Regions from separate parts of the Stutzerimonas sp. 21-1 genome, predicted to be linked through region 2. Evidence: predicted binding sites of a transcription regulator. Region 2 holds the regulator's gene; the other holds the start of a gene.
What was found. The regulator LexA, encoded in region 2, represses DNA repair genes until DNA is damaged. The targets are predictions, from matches to a motif close to CTGTNTNNNNANACAG.

Region 1 (6,820 bases), 400 kb from region 2:
CAGCACCATCTCGAAACCGCTGCGCGGATCGGGCGCCAACGGCAGGTCGCGCCGGCCGATCAACCCCATCTGGTAATAGAACTGCACATCCTCGGAGGGCAACGCCTGAGCCAGCGCGAGGACGCGATCGCGGTCGCCCTGGCCATTATCAATCGCTTCCGGCAGCGCCTGGGCAATGGCCACGCGGTGCAGCACATTGAGCATTTCTGCCAGCACGCCGGCCCAGTCCGGGCCCTGCTCGGCCAGCTGGCGCACGGCTTCGAGCAGTGCGCGCGCGTCACCTTCGAGCAACGCCTGCAATACACCGTAGACCTGCCCATGATCGAGCGTGCCGAGCATCGCGCGCACATCGGCGGCGAGCACCCGGCCCTCGCCAAAGGCGATCGCCTGGTCGGTCAGGCTCATCGCATCGCGCATCGAGCCATCTGCCGCCCGGCCGAGCAGCCACAGGGCGTCTTCCTCGAACGGTACGTTCTCCGCGCCAAGTACATGAGCCAGATGCTCGACCACCCGCTCCGGCGGCATGTTCTTCAGCGAGAACTGCAGACAGCGCGAGAGGATGGTGACGGGCAGCTTCTGCGGGTCGGTGGTCGCCAGCAGGAACTTGACGTGCGGCGGCGGTTCTTCGAGCGTCTTGAGCAGCGCATTGAACGAATGCGACGAAAGCATGTGCACTTCGTCGATCAGGTAGACCTTGTAGCGGCCACGGCTCGGCGCGTACTGCACGTTGTCCAGCAGTTCGCGGGTGTCCTCGACCTTGGTGCGGCTCGCGGCATCGACTTCGATCAGGTCGACGAAGCGCCCCTCGTCGATCTCGCGACACACCGAGCACTCACCGCAGGGGGTCGAGCTGACGCCGATTTCGCAGTTCAGACACTTGGCGATGATCCGCGCGATGGTGGTCTTGCCCACGCCGCGGGTGCCAGTGAACAGATAGGCGTGGTGCAGGCGCTGATTATCCAGCGCGTTGATCAGGGCCTTGAGCACGTGCGTCTGCCCGACCATTTCGCGGAACGAGCGCGGACGCCATTTGCGGGCTAGAACCTGATAACTCATAACACCATCGTGGGCTAAGCGGAGGACGGGTAATGCTAGCGGAGCAGGCCGCAAATTGCATCCGACCAATCGGCTTAGCCCAGCAGCGCACCCAGCCCGCGCACGACGCGGGTCAGTTCGTCGTTGTCGCCCTGAATGTGCACCCGCACACCGTCGATTTCGCGCCGTGGCGGATAGGCCTTGCGCAGCTGATCGAAGGCAGCACGACGCTGCGCTTCGTCACCGCGCAGGCTGCGGCGGAACGCGGCATCGTCGCTACGCGGGTCGTAGACCGCGCGGCACAGCGTGGCCAACAGAGTGCATGGATCGGCAGAGCCATCGAAGCTCAGCGCCTGTAGCGCCGGCGCCGGCATCAGCTCGTCCAGCGTCACTGTCGGCGCCAGCCCCTGGGCGGCGCAGAACGCCTGATAGACCTGTGCAGTGCCGCGCAGCTTGCCATCCAGGCTGTAGCCGGCGATATGCGGCGTGGCCAGCTGGCACAATTCGGCCAGGGCGACGTCGACCTGCGGCTCGCCTTCCCAGACATCCAGTACCGCCTGCAGATCCGGTCGACGTAGCAGCAGTTCGCGTAGAGCGGCATTGTCCACCACCGCGCCACGGCTGGCGTTGATCAGCCAGCTGCCAGGGCGCAGTTGCGCCAGTCGGGAAGCGTCGAACAGATGGAAGGTCGGATGCGCGCCCTGCAACTCCAGTGGCGTATGCAGGCTGATCACATCGCACTCGGCGATGATCTCCTCCAGCGTGACAAAGTCACCAGTCTCACGTGCCTGGCGCGGCGGATCGCAGACTCGCACATCCCAGCCCAATCCGCGCAGCACCTCCACCAGCCGCCCGCCCACTTCGCCCGCGCCGACCACGCCGTAGCGACGTGTCGTCAGTTCCTCGCCCTGCCGTTCGGCCAGCGTCAGCAGGCTGCCCAGCACGTAATCCACCACTCCGCGCGCATTGCAGCCGGGCGCACTGGCCCAGGTGATGCCGGCTTCGAGGAAATAGTCGAGGTCCAGATGATCGGTGCCGATGGTGCAGGTGCCGACGAAGCGCACCGGTGTGCCGGCGAGCAATTCGCGATCGACGCGGGTCACCGAGCGCACCAGCAGCACGTCGGTCTGCTCCAGCGCCGCCCGGTTGATCGAGCGGCCGGCCATGCGGCGGATGCTGCCGAAGCCGGCGAAGAAGGCATCGACCAAAGGAATGTTTTCGTCGGCGAGGATACGCATGGCAGGCTCCGTTTCAGATGCGGCCCATTCTAGACGCCTCGCCGCCGTTTTTCCGCCTTTCGGCCAGCTGTCGTGCGGCGTAGACTACCGCGCTCTTTGTATACAACCGGAACGATGCAATGCCTTCTGAGTCGAGAGCCGGCCGGGTGCGGACCGAGCTGCGCACCCTCTTCGCCCTTGCCCTGCCGATGATGATCGCTCAGCTGGCCAATACGGCGATGGGCTTCGTCGATACGGTGATGGCGGGTCGGGTCAGTGCGCACGATCTGGCGGCAGTGGCCCTGGGCAATTCCATCTGGGTGCCGGTTTTTCTGTTCCTGACCGGCGTGATCCTGGCGACCACGCCGAACGTGGCGCAGCGTTTCGGCGCCGGACGCCACGGCGAGATCGGCCCTCTGGTGCGCCAGGCGCTGTGGATGGGCGGCGGCCTCGGCAGCCTGTGCGCCGTCCTGATGTGGAACGCCGAGCCGATGCTGCACTGGATGAACGTCGAAGCCGCGCTGATCGATCCCAGCATGGGCTATCTGCGCGCCGTCGCCTGCGGCTTTCCGGCGATCGGGCTGTACCAGGTGCTGCGTTGCTACAGCGACGGCCTCGGCCACTCGCGCCCGAGCATGGTGGTCGGGGTTCTCGGCCTGCTGCTGAATATCCCGCTCAACTACATCTTCATCTACGGCAAGCTCGGCGCGCCGGCACTCGGCGGTGTTGGCTGCGGTGTCGCAACGTCGCTGGTCATGCTGTTCATGCTGCTGGCCATGCTGTTCTGGGTACGCCGCGCCGCGCCGTATCGACCGAGCCGGCTATTCGCCCACTTCGAATGGCCGCGCTGGCCGGTGCTCAGCCCCTTGCTCGCGGTCGGTCTGCCGATCGGTATCGCGGTGTTCGCCGAAGCCAGCATTTTTTCGGTCATTGCGCTGCTGATCGGCGCATTGGGCGCGACGGTGGTGGCCGGACACCAGATAGCGCTGAACTTCACCTCGCTGATCTTCATGATTCCGCTGTCGCTGGGCATGGCGGTCACCGTGCGGGTGGGACAGGCACTGGGCCGCAGTGCGCCGCGAGATGCGCGTTTCGCCGCTGGCGTCGGAGTGGGAACGGGGCTGGTGTATGCCTGTTTTTCCGCCACCGCGATGCTGCTGTTCGCCGTGCCGATTGCCCGCATCTACACGCCCGACCCCGCGGTGATCGCCGTGGCGTCCGGCTTGTTCTTCTATGCGGCACTGTTCCAGTTCTCCGATGTTGTGCAAGTTACCGCTGCCGGTGCCCTGCGCGGCTACCAGGACACGCGCATGACCATGATCTTCACCCTCTTCGCCTACTGGGGCATCGGTCTGCCGATCGGCTATGTGCTCGGCCTGACCGACCACTTCGGCCCGGCATCCGGCCCCGGCGGGCTGTGGCAGGGTCTGATCGCCGGACTGAGCTGCGCAGCGTTTTTGCTCAGCATCCGCCTGGCACGCAGCGCACGGCGCGCAATTCGTCTTCAGCGGGCTCGCCCGGCTCAGGCCTGAGCCGTCGACGCGAAATCATCGAAGGCGCTCTGCATCAGCGGAAGAGGCGATGACGCTGGTCAGCATGACTTGACCGCCGAACCGGGCAACTGAATACTGTATTCATATACAGTATTTTTGGATTGCCTTTGCATGACATCCGTGGTCGCCCTGGATCGCCTGCTCGATGCACGCCGTGTCTGGCGTGGGCAGGCCATCGTCGCCCCTGCCGCCAGCCAGCCGACCGGACACGCCGCGCTGGATGCCGCCCTTCCGGGTGGCGGCTGGCCGGAGGCGGCACTGAGCGAGATCCTCCTCGCCGCGCCCGGCACCGGCGAGCTGCGCCTGCTGTGGCCGACCCTTGCCCGGCTGACCGTGGCCGGCGAGCGGGTGGTGCTGGTCGACCCGCCGCATCTGCCCTACCCCCAGGCCTGGCTGACCGCCGGCGTCGACCTGCGGCAGTTGAGCATCGTCCACGCCAGCGGGCGCGATGCGCTGTGGGCGACCGAGCAATGCCTGCGCTCGGGTAGCTGTGGCGCCGTGCTGTGCTGGCCGAGGCAGGCGGACGACCGCGCCCTGCGGCGCCTGCAGGTGGCCGCCGAAACCGGACAGACGCTGGCCTTCGCCTATCGCCCGCAGGCCGAAGCGCTGAACCCCTCGCCAGCCGCCCTGCGCCTGGCCATCGACGCTCACCCGGCGCAACTGCGCGTGCTCAAGTGCCGAGGCGGTCTGGCGCCGGCGCGGCCGATCGCCGCCAGCGCCTGGCGGTGACACGGACATGCTCTGGGCCTGCATCCTGCTGCCGCAACTGGCGATGGACGGCGTGCTGCGCGAACGCAGCGACCCTGCCGCGCCGCTGGCCTTGCTCGCCGGGCCGGCGCAGCGGCGCGTGCTGCAAGCGGTCAATCCGGCGGCGCGCGAACTCGGCCTGAAACCCGGCCAGACGCTGACTGCCGCCCAGGCGCTGACCCGCAATTTCGCCAGTGCCGATTACGATCTGGCGGCCATCGAGCGCTGGCAGCGCTTCCTGGCCGCCTGGGCCTACGGTTTCAGCGCTCAGGTCAGCCTGCATTACCCGCGCTGCCTGCTGCTGGAAGTGCAGTCCAGCCTCGGCCTGTTCGGCCCCTGGCCGCGCTTCGAAGCGCGCCTGCGCCAGGAACTGAACGCCCTGGGCTTCCGCCAGCGCATCACCGTTGCCCCCAACCCGGCGGCGGCACGGGTACTCGCCAATGCCCACGATGGTCTGGCGGTGAGCGATGACACAACGCTGCGCGAGGCGCTCGGACGTTTGCCGGTGGAGCGCCTCGGCCTGTCGCGCGAAGTGGCCACGGCCTTCGCGCGCATGGGGTTGCGCAGTCTTTCGCAACTGCTTGCCCTGCCCCGCGACAGCGTGGCCCGGCGCTTTCCGGCCGAGGTGCTGCTGCAGCTCGACACCCTGCTCGGGCGGCAGCCGCTGGCGCTGGAGTTCTACCGCCCACCCGATGTTTTCGACGCGCGCATCGAATTGAACTTCGAGGTCGAGTCACACCAGGCGCTGTTGTTCCCGCTGCGCCGGCTCACCGCCGACCTGGCCGCCTATCTCGCCGGGCGCGACAGCGGCGTGCAGCGTTTCGTCCTGCAACTGGAACATCGCAACCTGGCCGACAGCCAGGTCGTCGTCGGCCTGCTGGCTGCCGAGCGTGAGGCCGGCATGCTGTTCGAGCTGACCCGCGGCCGCCTGGAACAGCTGCAACTGCCGGCACCGGTGCTGGCAGTGCGATTGCTGGCGCGCGAGCTGCCGGCCTTCACCCCGCAGCACCGCCAGCTGTTCGATGAAAGAGCGCAGCAAACGCTGCCCTGGGAACAGCTGCGCGAACGCCTGCGCGCGCGTCTCGGCGACCATGCTGTGCAGGGCCTCGGCGCCTGCGCCGATCATCGCCCCGAACATGCATGGCAGACGCAGGCACAGGCGCCACGTACAGCCCTGCCGGCAAGCGGCCCGCGCCCCGGCTGGTTGCTGACCGCACCTCAGTCGCTGCGCGAAAGCTCGCTGCGCATCCTCGCCGGCCCGGAACGTATCGAGTCCGGCTGGTGGGACGGCGAGGATATACGGCGCGACTACTACCTCATCGAAACACGCGCCGGCCAGCGCGGCTGGGCCTTCCGCCCGCTCGGCAGCGACGGCCCGCTGCTGCTGCACGGCTGGTTCGCATGAGTGGTTACGCCGAACTGCACTGCCTGTCCAACTTCAGCTTCCAGCGCGGCGCTTCCAGCGCCCAGGAGCTGTTCGAGCGGGCAGCGCGACTGGGCTACCGCGCCCTGGCGATCACCGACGAATGCACACTGGCAGGTATCGTCCGCGCCTGGCAGGCAGCCAAGGACAGTGGCGTACCACTCATCGTCGGCAGTGAGGTGCGTATCGAAAACGGCCCCCGGCTGATCCTGCTGGTTGAAAACCTAACCGGCTATCAGGCGCTTTGCCGCTTGATCACCCTGGCTCGCCGCCGTTGCGAGAAGGGTCGCTATCGCCTTTTGTTCGACGATTTCGTCGAGTCCCCGGACGGGCTGCTGGCAATCTGGCTGCCGGATGATGACGACGACCACCTGCCCAGGCTGCGCCGCTTGTTCCCGCAGCGACTGTGGCTGGCCGTCGAACTGCATCGCGGCGCGGATGACGCCGCGCAACTGCAGTACCTGCTTGAGCGGGCGACGTCCTGCGGGCTACCACCGGTGGCCTGCGGCGACGTGCACATGCACGCCCGCGGACGGCGTGCCCTGCAGGACTGCATGACCGCCATCCGCCACCACCTGCCGGTGGCCGAGGCCGGCGCCCATCTGTTCCCCAACGGCGAGCGCCATCTGCGGCGCCACGAGGAGCTGGCCGAGCTGTATCCACCGGCCCTGCTCGCCGAAACCCTGCGCATCGCCGCGCGCTGCACCTTCGATCTCGGCCAGTTGCGCTATCACTACCCGCGCGAACTGGTTCCGCACGGGCATGACGCCACCTTCTGGCTGCGCGAACTGGTCGAGCGCGGCGCCCGCTGGCGCTGGCCGAACGGGGTGCCCGAACAGGCCCGC
Region 2 (10,554 bases):
CTCGAACTACCGCGTCAGCAAGCGCGAGGACAAGCCGACCTCCAGCAAGCCGTCGGCACCGTTCATCACCTCGACCCTGCAGCAGGCTGCGAGCAACCGCCTTGGCTTCGGCGTGAAAAAGACCATGATGATGGCGCAGCGGCTCTATGAGGCCGGCTACATCACCTACATGCGTACCGACTCGACCAACCTTTCTGCCGACGCCATCGCCATGGTGCGTGGCTTTATCGAGAGCGAATTCGGTGGCAAGTACCTGCCCGAGAAGGCCAATGTCTATTCGAGCAAGGAGGGCGCGCAGGAGGCGCACGAGGCGATCCGCCCGTCTGACGTCAATCTGCGCCCCAACCAGCTTTCGGGAATGGAGCGTGACGCCGAACGCCTTTACGAGCTGATCTGGCGCCAGTTCGTGGCTTGCCAGATGCCACCGGCGCAGTACCTGTCCACCAGCGTGACGGCGGCGGCCGGCGAGTTCGAACTGCGCGCCAAGGGCCGCATTCTCAAGTTCGACGGCTACACCAAGGTCATGCCGCAGCAGAGCAAATCCGGCGAGGACGACGTGCTCCCGGATATGCAGCAGGGCGAAGCGCTGGCGCTGCTCAAGCTCGATCCGAGCCAGCACTTCACCAAGCCGCCCGCACGCTACTCGGAAGCCAGCCTGGTCAAGGAGATGGAGAAGCGCGGTATCGGTCGTCCGTCCACTTATGCGGCGATCATTTCCACGATTCAGGATCGCGGCTACGTCTCGCTGCACAACCGCCGCTTCTATTCGGAAAAGATGGGCGACATCGTCACCGAGCGTCTTTCCGAGAGCTTCGAGAACCTGATGGACTACGGCTTCACTGCCGGCATGGAAGAGCATCTGGACGATGTCGCGCAGGGCGAGCGCGAATGGAAGCATGTGCTCGATGAGTTCTACGGTGACTTCAAGCGCAAGCTCGAACAGGCCGAGGGCAGCGAGGATGGCATGCGCGCCAACCAGCCCACCCTGACCGATATTCCCTGCAAGGTCTGCGGCCGGCCGATGATGATCCGCACTGCATCCACCGGCGTATTCCTCGGCTGCTCTGGCTACAGCCTGCCGCCCAAGGAACGCTGCAAGTCGACGATCAATCTCGTGCCGGGTGACGAAATCGCTGCGGATGACGAAGGCGAATCCGAATCGCTGGTGCTGCTGGGCAAGCATCGCTGCCCGATTTGCAGCACCGCAATGGATGCCTACCTGCTCGATGAGAAGCGCAAGCTGCATATCTGCGGCAACAACCCCGATTGCTCGGGCTACGAGATCGAGGAAGGCCAGTACCGTATCAAGGGCTATGAAGGCCCAAGCCTGGAATGCGACAAGTGCGGCAGCGAGATGCAGCTCAAGACCGGTCGCTTCGGCAAGTTCTTCGGCTGCACCAACGCCGAATGCAAGAACACCCGCAAGCTGCTGAAGAACGGCGAGCCGGCGCCGCCGAAGATGGACGCGGTGAAGATGCCGGAGCTGCGTTGCGAGAAGGTCGACGACACCTACGTACTGCGTGACGGCGCATCTGGACTGTTCCTGGCTGCCAGCCAGTTTCCGAAGAACCGCGAGACACGTGCTCCGCTGGTGAAGGAGCTGATTCCGCACCGTGACGAGATCGATCCGAAGTACCACTTCCTGCTGGATGCGCCGCAGCAGGACGCGGAAGGTCGCCCAACGGTGATCCGCTTCAGCCGCAAGACCAAGGAGCAGTACGTGCAGTCGGAAGTCGAAGGCAAGCCGACCGGTTGGAAGGCCTTCTTCGTCGGCGGCAAGTGGAAGGTCGAGGAAAAGTAACGCACGCCGCTGCGGCGATGCGCTCGCAGATGCCGTCTGGCTAGACGGTGTCTGCGGTTGTTCTGCTCGGCCTGTAACGCTGGCGTTGACGGGCGTCGAAGTTCATTCTTGCAGTTTCCCGATATTCGGAGAGCGCCCTCATGGCTCACGAGCTCTACACCCGGACCAATCAGAAAATCTACTTCGCCGGTCTGTCGCTGGATAGCTGGCGCAAGGCCGAAGCGTCGGGCTCGCTGAATGCGCAGGGACTGATCCAGGCCGAGCGTGAGGCGAGCCTGTTCCATCTCTACGGCGCCTTGCTGGGGCTGTGTCATGAAATCGCCGGCTACTACCGCTCGCCTGGAGCCGGTGCGTCGCGGGTCGAACTGATTCTCTCGCGTTCAGTTCTCGACGCAGCGCCGAGTCCGGAGCTGGCCGAGCTGGTGGAACTGGCCGAGCAGGGAGAAACCTGGCTGGCCAGCCTGTTGCAAGCCTATGCGGCGCTATTCGAGCCGCCGCGTGCGCCGGCAAAGGTTAAAACCGACCCACGCCAGCCATTGATCGAGGCCGTCAGCCTCGACGAGCCAGAGCCCGCTCTGACGCGTGACGAGCTGGAACTCTGGCGACAGAACCTGAAGAGCCTGGCCTTGCGCTTTCGCGAGTCGCTGACCGAGTGGTAAGCGGCGCTTCCACATCATGACGGTTCTGGCTTGCGAGTCAGCATGACCAGGGCAATGCCGCAGAGAATCGCCGTACCGGCGATGAGCAGGCGGTCCGTCAGTGCTTCGCCAAGCAGCAACGCTCCGGCAACGGCGGTCAGCAACGGCACGCTCAGTTGCACGCTGGCGGCCTGGATTGCCGTCAGACCGGGTAGCGCCGAATACCAGATGGCGTAGCCGACGCCGGAGGCGAGGGCGCCCGAGAGCAGCGCGTAAACCAGGCCCGGGATATCCCACTGCAACTGATTCCAGACCGACAGGCTCAGCAAGATGCCCAGCGGCACCGCTCGCACGAAGTTGCCGGCCGTGGCATTCAGCGGATTGGCGGTCCCGCGTCCCCGCAGCGAATAGATTCCCCAGGCGACTCCGGAGGCCAGCATCAGCAGGGCAGCATGCCATGACGGTGCGCTGCTGCCCGGCAGCAGCAGAAATACCAGGCCGCCCATCGCCAGGATCAGGCCGACTACCTGCCAGCGACCGAATCGCTCGCCACGTATCAGCCCCCAGACGATCATGCTCAGCTGTACGGCGCCGAACAGCAGCAACGCGCCGGTGCCGGCGTCGAGATGCAGATAGGCAAACGAGAACGCCGCGGCGTACACGAACAAGGCCGCCGCACCGTACCAGTCACCGCCCGGTATCGCGCGACGTTCCCGTCGCAGCATCAGAAACCAGAGTGTCAGCGCACCGCCAAGCAGGCGCACGCCGGTGAAGCTGGCGGGATCTATGGCGGTGTCTCGCAAGGCGATCCGGCACAGCAGCGAATTGCCGGCGAAGGCAAGCATGGCCAAGGTGGTAAGCAGCAGAATGCGGGGTGTCATGGAGACTCGGCCTGTTCTTGTGTGTTGTGCCGGGCAGTGTCGGTTCGAGCAATGCTACGTCGTGGACGGTCACCATGAAACCCGGATCGTAGCGGGTTGCCTGATGCTGGAAGGCTGCTGCGTCGATAGTCGGCTGGTACAATGCACGCCTTTCTCTGAGAGCTGATCGAATGCCTACCTCGTTTCTGGAAATTGTCGAGCTACCTGACGGCCGCATCGTACTGCGCCGTGCCGAAGACGAAGAGGTGCTGGTGACGCTGGATTTCTCCGATGACGCGAAACTTTTTCTGCAGGGCCAGCATGTGGAAATCGCCAAGGCCATGTTCAACGTGGGCGTGCAGATGGCTGGACGGATGTCGGAAGGTGATAGCGAGATCGAGTACGAGGATGAGCCGCGGGTACTGCACTGAACGAGGTGGGGTGTAGCGGGGGAATTCGGCACGATCCATGTGCCTGTCGGGACTATTTAGCTAGCGGCCCAGGCGAATGTTGAGACTCTGAGCGTTGCCCTGGCTGGCGGCGCTGTGCAACGTGCTGCGCATGCGGGCATCCATGTGAGCAAACCAGCTGACGACGGTGTGGCTACAGCCGGAAGTCAGCGCCTTGCAAGTCAGCTCCAGTGCGCCCTGAATACCGCGCGGCTGCAACAGGATGATGCGTTCGCGGTTCAATCCGGTTTCGCGCAGCCAGTGCGACGACAGAAATGCCGGAGGGGCGACCAGCGTCAGCCAGCGGCTGTCGGGGGCATCGCTGAGTTCGCGCAGCATGGGGGCGAGTAGCAGTCGACAGTGCTCGCTGTTGCCGCTCAGGCTCAACTCGCTCAGGCGCTCGAGTTGCGGCGGTGGCGGTTCGGCGAGAAAGGGCGGCATGCCATGAGCGATCAGCCCCTCGAAGAGAGACAGCTGCGGCTTGGCGTTTGTCGTGGGGAGGTACTGCATCGAACGTCTCCTAGCGGCGTATCACGCCGACACTCAAGCCCTCGATCACGAAGTCTTCATGTTCGAGATCCACTTCGATAGGTGCGAACTCGGCGTTTTCCGCCAGTAACCACACTTTGTCACCTTCGCGCTTGAGGCGCTTGACGGTAACCTCCTCGCCCACCCGTGCGACGACGACCTGGCCGTTGCGCGCGTCGCGGGTGCTGTGGACCGCCAGCAGGTCGCCATCGAAGATGCCGATGTCCTTCATGCTCATGCCACGTACCCGCAGCAGGTAGTCGGCGCGCGGGTGGAAAAAGCCTGGGTTGATCTGGCAGGACTCCTCGACATGCTGTTGCGCCAGGATCGGTGCGCCTGCCGCCACCCGGCCGATAATCGGCAGACTGCCTTCCTGGGCAGCGGGCTCGAAGTCGGGAATGCGTATCCCGCGCGAGGCGCCGGGCGTCATCTCTATTGCACCTTTGCGCGCGAGCGCCTTGAGGTGTTCTTCGGCGGCGTTGGGCGACTTGAAGCCGAGCTCCTGCGCGATCTCGGCGCGCGTCGGCGGGTAGCCGTGGTCTTCCAGGCAACGCTTGATGAAGGCGAGGATTTCCGACTGGCGGGGCGTCAGCTTGATCATGGGGGTCTCTGTTCTTTTATACAGTGACTGGGATTATATACAGTGATCGGGTGTTGGCAATCGAGTTCTGCGAGCATTCGGTCGCGACGGCGGTGAATGCGAAGATGAGCTAGGCGCCACGCCGCTTTCATGGTTGACTTGGCTATTGGCTGAAACGTAAGTTTCAAACAGATGTTTGTCATTGGAGGGGGCATGGCGCAGTCCGAGACAGTCGAGCGCATTCTGGACGCAGCGGAGCAGCTGTTCGCTGAAAAAGGCTTCGCTGAGACTTCGCTTCGCCTGATCACCAGCAAGGCAGGCGTAAACCTGGCGGCGGTGAACTATCACTTCGGTTCGAAAAAGGCGCTGATTCAGGCAGTCTTCTCGCGCTTTCTCGGACCCTTCTGCGCCAGCCTGGAACGCGAGCTGGATCGTCGCGAGTCGATTTCCGATAAGCCGGATACGCTCGAAGAACTGCTGGAAATACTGGTTGAGCAGGCCCTGGCGGTTAAACCACGCAGCGGCGACGACCTGTCGATTTTTATGCGCCTGCTGGGGCTTTCGTTCAGCCAGAGCCAGGGCCATCTGCGCCGCTATCTGGAAGACATGTACGGCAAGGTATTCCGCCGCTACATGCTGCGTGTGCACGAGGCAGCACCGAACATTCCGCCGATCGAGCTGTTCTGGCGCGTGCATTTCATGCTCGGTGCGGCGGCTTTCAGCATGTCCGGGATCAAGGCACTGCGCGCGATTGCCGAGAACGATTTCGGTGCCCGGACTTCGATCGAGCAGATCATGCGGATGATGGTGCCGTTCCTGGCGGCTGGCATGCGGGCCGAGAGCGGCGTGGCAGATGCTGCGCTGGCCGAGGCCCAGCCCAAGGGTCGGCGCAACGCCGTAGCCATGCCGGCGAAGGGCTGAGGGTGCTAGGCGTCAGGTCCTTCGTCTAAGCTAGCCGCCCATGACCCATCTCGATTGTTTGTACATCTCCCTTGCCGACCAGCAGCTCTACGGCTTTGCCGACGGCAAGTTGCGTTGCCGCTTTCCGGTATCCACCGCCCTCAATGGCGCCAGCGAGCGCAACGGCTCCGGTTGCACGCCACGTGGTCGGCATCAGGTACGTGCGCGTATCGGTGGCGATCTGCCGCTCGGCGCGGTGCTGCGTGGTCGGCGCTGGACCGGAGAGATCTGGTCGGCCGAACTGCACGAGCGCTTTCCCGGGCGCGATTGGATTCTGAGCCGCATTCTCTGGCTGAGTGGCTGCGAAATCGGCCGCAATCGACTCGGCGATGTCGATACCTTTCGCCGCTACATCTACCTGCACGGCACGCCTGATTGTGAACCCATGGGCGTTCCGCTGTCTCACGGTTGCATTCGTATGCGCAATGCCGATCTGGCGCGGCTGTTCGAGCAGGTGCCGCTGCATTGCCCCGTCCACATAGAAGAACATGCCCGCCCGGAATGGGCCGGCGCCGAACTCGCTCAAGGATTTATCTGACCCATGCACGGTTCACTGATGCTGGATATCGGCGGTACCTGGCTGACGCCCGAGGATCGCCACCTGTTGCGCCAGCCGGAAGTCGGCGGGTTGATTCTGTTTGCTCGCAATATCGAGCACCCCCGCCAGGTGCAGGAGCTGTGCCGTGCGATTCGCGCGCTGCGGCCCGATCTGTTGCTGGCGGTGGATCAGGAAGGTGGGCGTGTGCAGCGGCTGCGTCAGGATTTCGTCCGGCTACCAGCAATGCGTGAGTTCTCCCGGCATGCTGACGGCGCGCGCCTGGCTGAGGTCTGTGGCTGGGTGATGGCTACCGAGGTGTTGGCGGTGGGTCTGGATATCAGTTTCGCCCCGGTGCTCGACCTCGATCACCAGCGCAGTGGCGTCGTCGGTACGCGTGCCTTCGAGGCGGACCCACAGCGCGCGGTCGAGCTGATCGGCGCGTTCATCCTCGGTATGCGTGCGGCCGGTATGGCCACGACCGGCAAGCACTTCCCCGGTCATGGCTGGGCTGAGGCGGATTCGCACGTGGCGATTCCGGTTGACGGGCGCAGCCTCGACGAGCTGCGCGATCACGACCTGGTGCCGTTCCGCGCACTGGCGCCTGTGCTCGATGCGGTGATGCCGGCGCACGTGATTTTTCCTGAAGTCGATGCGCAGCCGGCAGGCTTTTCGCGCCGCTGGCTGCAGGACATCCTGCGTGGCGAGTTGGGCTTTCGTGGGGTGATCTTCAGCGATGATCTATCGATGGCAGGGGCGCATGTAGCGGGTGATGCTGCGGCCCGCATCGAGGCTGCGCTGGTGGCCGGTTGCGACATGGGGCTGGTATGCAACGACCGCGCAGCCGCGGAGCTGGCGCTGACCGCGTTGCAGCGCCTGGGTGTGCGGCCCGCGCCGGCTCTCGCGCGCATGCGCGCCGCCGGCACCGCGTCGCTTGACTACAAGCAGCAGCCGCGCTGGCTCCAATCGATTGCGGCGCTGCGCAGCGCCGGGCTCATCGACTGATCACGCCGATACTCCAAGGAAAGATTCCATGACTGTCCACGCCATTATCGGCGGCACTGGCCTGACCGAACTCAGCGGGCTCGTGCTGCGCGAGATCAGATCGATCGAGACGCCCTACGGCCTGCCTTCTGCCGACATCGTGTGCGGCGAGTTCGCCGGGCGGGAGGTCCTGTTTCTCGCCCGTCACGGACACCCGCATCGCATCGCGCCGCATCAGGTCAACTACCGGGCGAACCTGTGGGCGCTGCGTCATGCCGGCGCACAGGCTGTCATCGCGGTAAATGCCGTCGGCGGCATCCACGCCGCTATGGGTACCGGGCATTTTTGCGTACCGCATCAGATCATCGACTACAGCTACGGTCGCGAACATACCTTCTTCGCCGGCGACCTCGACCATGTCACCCATATCGATTTCAGTCATCCCTACGATGCGCAACTGCGTGAACGGCTGATCGCCGCGTTGCAGGCTCAGGGTTGCGCCTTCAGCTACCGCGGCGTCTATGGCTGCACGCAAGGGCCGCGCCTGGAGACGGCGGCCGAGATCGCCCGAATGGAGCGCGATGGCTGCGACATCGTCGGGATGACCGGCATGCCCGAGGCTGCGCTGGCGCGTGAACTGCAGTTGCCTTACGCGTGCCTGGCGCTGGTGGTCAATCCGGCGGCGGGCAAGGCGAACGAGGTGATCACCATGGGCGCGATTGAGGCGGCGTTGGTCGAGGGTATCGGTCTGGCCCGTGCCGTGTTGGCCCGGGTTCTGGCCTGAGCGTCGACATACAAACGAGGTCGCGGACGGAAACCGGCCTGTCATCCAAATGTAGGAAACTGCCTTCTTTTATGGTCGCTCCCCGTTGCGGCCCAAGCGCCGCTTGTTACACTGAGCCGTCCTTTGGAGTACCGGTATGCTTTGCCCGCCACGAATAACAAGAACGCTAAACACCGTGGTTCTGCTGGGTCTTTTCAGCCTGCTGAGCGGTTGCTCCACCTGGTTCGGCGCCGAGTTTCGCGATCCGCGCGTCGAGCTGACGAAGGTCGAGATCATCAAGGCGCGGCTGCTGGAACAGCAGTTTCTGCTGCGCTTTCGCATCGACAACCCCAACGACCGCAGCCTGCCGGTACGCGGGCTCGTCTACACCGTGCACCTGAACGATGTCGAACTGGCCAGCGGCGAATCCAGCGGCTGGCTGACGGTGCCGGCCAACGGCTTCGACTATTACGAAGTACCGGTGCATACCAACCTGTGGCGACACATGAAATACATCGTGCGCCTGCTGGAAAAGCCTGATCGGCCGATCCGCTACCGCTTCGACGGCGAGATCAAGACCGGCCTGATGTTCGGCCGCAAGGTGCATGTCGCGAGCAATGGCGAGATAATCCCCGGCAACTTCATCCCTGAGTAGTAGACGCAACATGAACCACGAAACCCACGTCCACGGCCCCGACTGCAATCACGACCATGACCATGCGCACGATCATCATGTGCACGGGCCGCACTGCAATCACGGCCATCATGAGCCGGTACGCAATCCGCTGAAGGATGTCGGTCGCAACGACCCGTGCCCGTGCGGCAGTCAGAAGAAATACAAGAAGTGCCACGGCGCCTGACCGACCATGACTCCGCTCGTTGTCACGCTGCTGGTCGTTGCGACGCTGCTGGTCGGCGCGCTGGCCGGCTACGCGTTGTACCTGTGGCGCCGGGTGTGGCGTAACGAGCGACTGCTGGCTGAGGCGCAGACCAAGCGTCACGCTGCGCTGGCTGAAGACCTGCGGATTCTCGCCAGCTGTCTGTTGGACGAGCAGCTGCCGCTGATCGAAGGTGCCATCCGCATCAAGGTGCTGCTCGACAACTACGACTCTGCACTGGGGCAGGACCCGCGCTGCGAGGTGTTCCAGAGACTGTTCGAGGCGACTGAGCAGGTCCCTACGCACGCTGCGTGGAAGGCACTGGACAGCAAGGAGCGACGCCGTCACGAGGCGAACTTCAGCGCCTTGGAGCTGCAGCACAAGGCGGCCGCGCGACGCTCGGCGCGCTGGTTGCTCGACGAGGCGCTGCCCAAACCCGGCCGCGCGGCCTGAGGCGTCAACCCCGGCACTTCCTGCGGCTCATACACTCACTACCATTACTACCGGCTTTGCGCTCTCAGGAGTCGTCGATGACGCTGCGTCTGCCTTTTCCCTTGGTTCGCCTGACCGTTGGCATGGCGTTCGGCCTGGTCAGCCTTGCCGGTTGCCAGTCCTATCTGGACAACCGCTACAGCGCCAGCCTGCCGCCGGCGCAAGGTATCCAGCCGTTGTCCGGCCTGGCCGGCAGCGCGAGCATTCGGCGTAATCCCCTGGGCATGCCCTTGATCGAAACCTCGTCGTTTCACGATGCGCTGTTCGCGCTGGGCTACGTTCACGCCACGGACCGCCTGAGCCAGATGGTCAGTCTGCGCCTGACCGCTCAGGGCCGGTTGGCGGAGATGGCCGGACCGGGCGTGCTGGAGATCGACCGCTTCATGCGCACGGTGAATTTGCGCCAGAGCGCCGAGCTGCTCTATCGCGAAAGCTCGCCACGGATGAAGAAGTTCTTCGAGGTCTACGCCCGCGGCGTCAACGCCTATCTGTTCCGTCACCGCGACCGCTTGCCGATGGATCTAGCCGAGTCCGGCTACCGCCCCGAATACTGGAAGCCCGAGGACTCGGTGCTGGTGTTCTGCCTGCTCAATTTCGGCCTGTCGGTGAACCTGCAGGAGGAGATCGCCGCGCTGGTCATGGCGCAGAAGGTCGGCAGCGACAAGCTGGCCTGGCTGCTGCCTACCTACCCGGACGAGCCGCTGCCGGTGGAGGAGGCGGCCAAGCTGCAGGGGCTGAACCTGGGCGGGCAGATTCCGGGGCTTGCCGCGCTGGAGCGCGCCGCCGGTCAGGTCGCGGCGCTGAACATGCTCGGCGTCGCCGCATCGAACAACTGGGCGATTGCCGGCAGCCATACGCGCGGTGGCAAGCCGATCCTGGCCAACGACACCCATCTGCCGCTGTCGATGCCCTCGTACTGGAATTTCGTGCAGATCCGCGCACCGAAATTCCAGGCCGCAGGTGTCTCCATTGCCGGTGTGCCGGCGGTGGTCGCCGGTTTCAACGGCAAGCTGGGCTGGGGCATGACGATGGTCATGGGCGACAACCAGGACCTGTTCCTCGAGCGGATTCGTCGCGAAGGCTCGC

Region 1: imuA (translesion DNA synthesis-associated protein ImuA) is a predicted target of LexA. The motif match lies at 3,881-3,896, and genes of this name have one in related genera.

The regions. Positions count from the first base shown of each region.
Region 1 covers NZ_CM150500.1:1,856,912-1,863,731, reverse strand. Annotated here, with positions in the region: gene dnaX (DNA polymerase III subunit gamma/tau) at 1-1,056, opposite strand, end outside; gene pdxB (4-phosphoerythronate dehydrogenase PdxB) at 1,131-2,273, opposite strand; gene AC0ZJQ_RS09070 (MATE family efflux transporter) at 2,393-3,784, shown strand; gene imuA (translesion DNA synthesis-associated protein ImuA) at 3,917-4,534, shown strand; gene AC0ZJQ_RS09060 (Y-family DNA polymerase) at 4,542-5,957, shown strand; gene AC0ZJQ_RS09055 (error-prone DNA polymerase) at 5,954-6,820, shown strand, end outside.
Region 2 covers NZ_CM150500.1:2,252,764-2,263,317, reverse strand. Annotated here, with positions in the region: gene topA (type I DNA topoisomerase) at 1-1,801, shown strand, start outside; gene AC0ZJQ_RS10960 (DUF6586 family protein) at 1,942-2,460, shown strand; gene AC0ZJQ_RS10955 (DMT family transporter) at 2,475-3,320, opposite strand; gene AC0ZJQ_RS10950 (hypothetical protein) at 3,491-3,730, shown strand; gene sulA (SOS-induced cell division inhibitor SulA) at 3,791-4,258, opposite strand; gene lexA (transcriptional repressor LexA) at 4,269-4,877, opposite strand; gene AC0ZJQ_RS10935 (TetR/AcrR family transcriptional regulator) at 5,070-5,777, shown strand; gene AC0ZJQ_RS10930 (L,D-transpeptidase) at 5,818-6,354, shown strand; gene nagZ (beta-N-acetylhexosaminidase) at 6,358-7,356, shown strand; gene AC0ZJQ_RS10920 (S-methyl-5'-thioinosine phosphorylase) at 7,385-8,119, shown strand; gene AC0ZJQ_RS10915 (LEA/WHy family protein) at 8,256-8,753, shown strand; gene AC0ZJQ_RS10910 (SEC-C metal-binding domain-containing protein) at 8,764-8,958, shown strand; gene AC0ZJQ_RS10905 (DUF2489 domain-containing protein) at 8,965-9,429, shown strand; gene AC0ZJQ_RS10900 (penicillin acylase family protein) at 9,507-10,554, shown strand, end outside.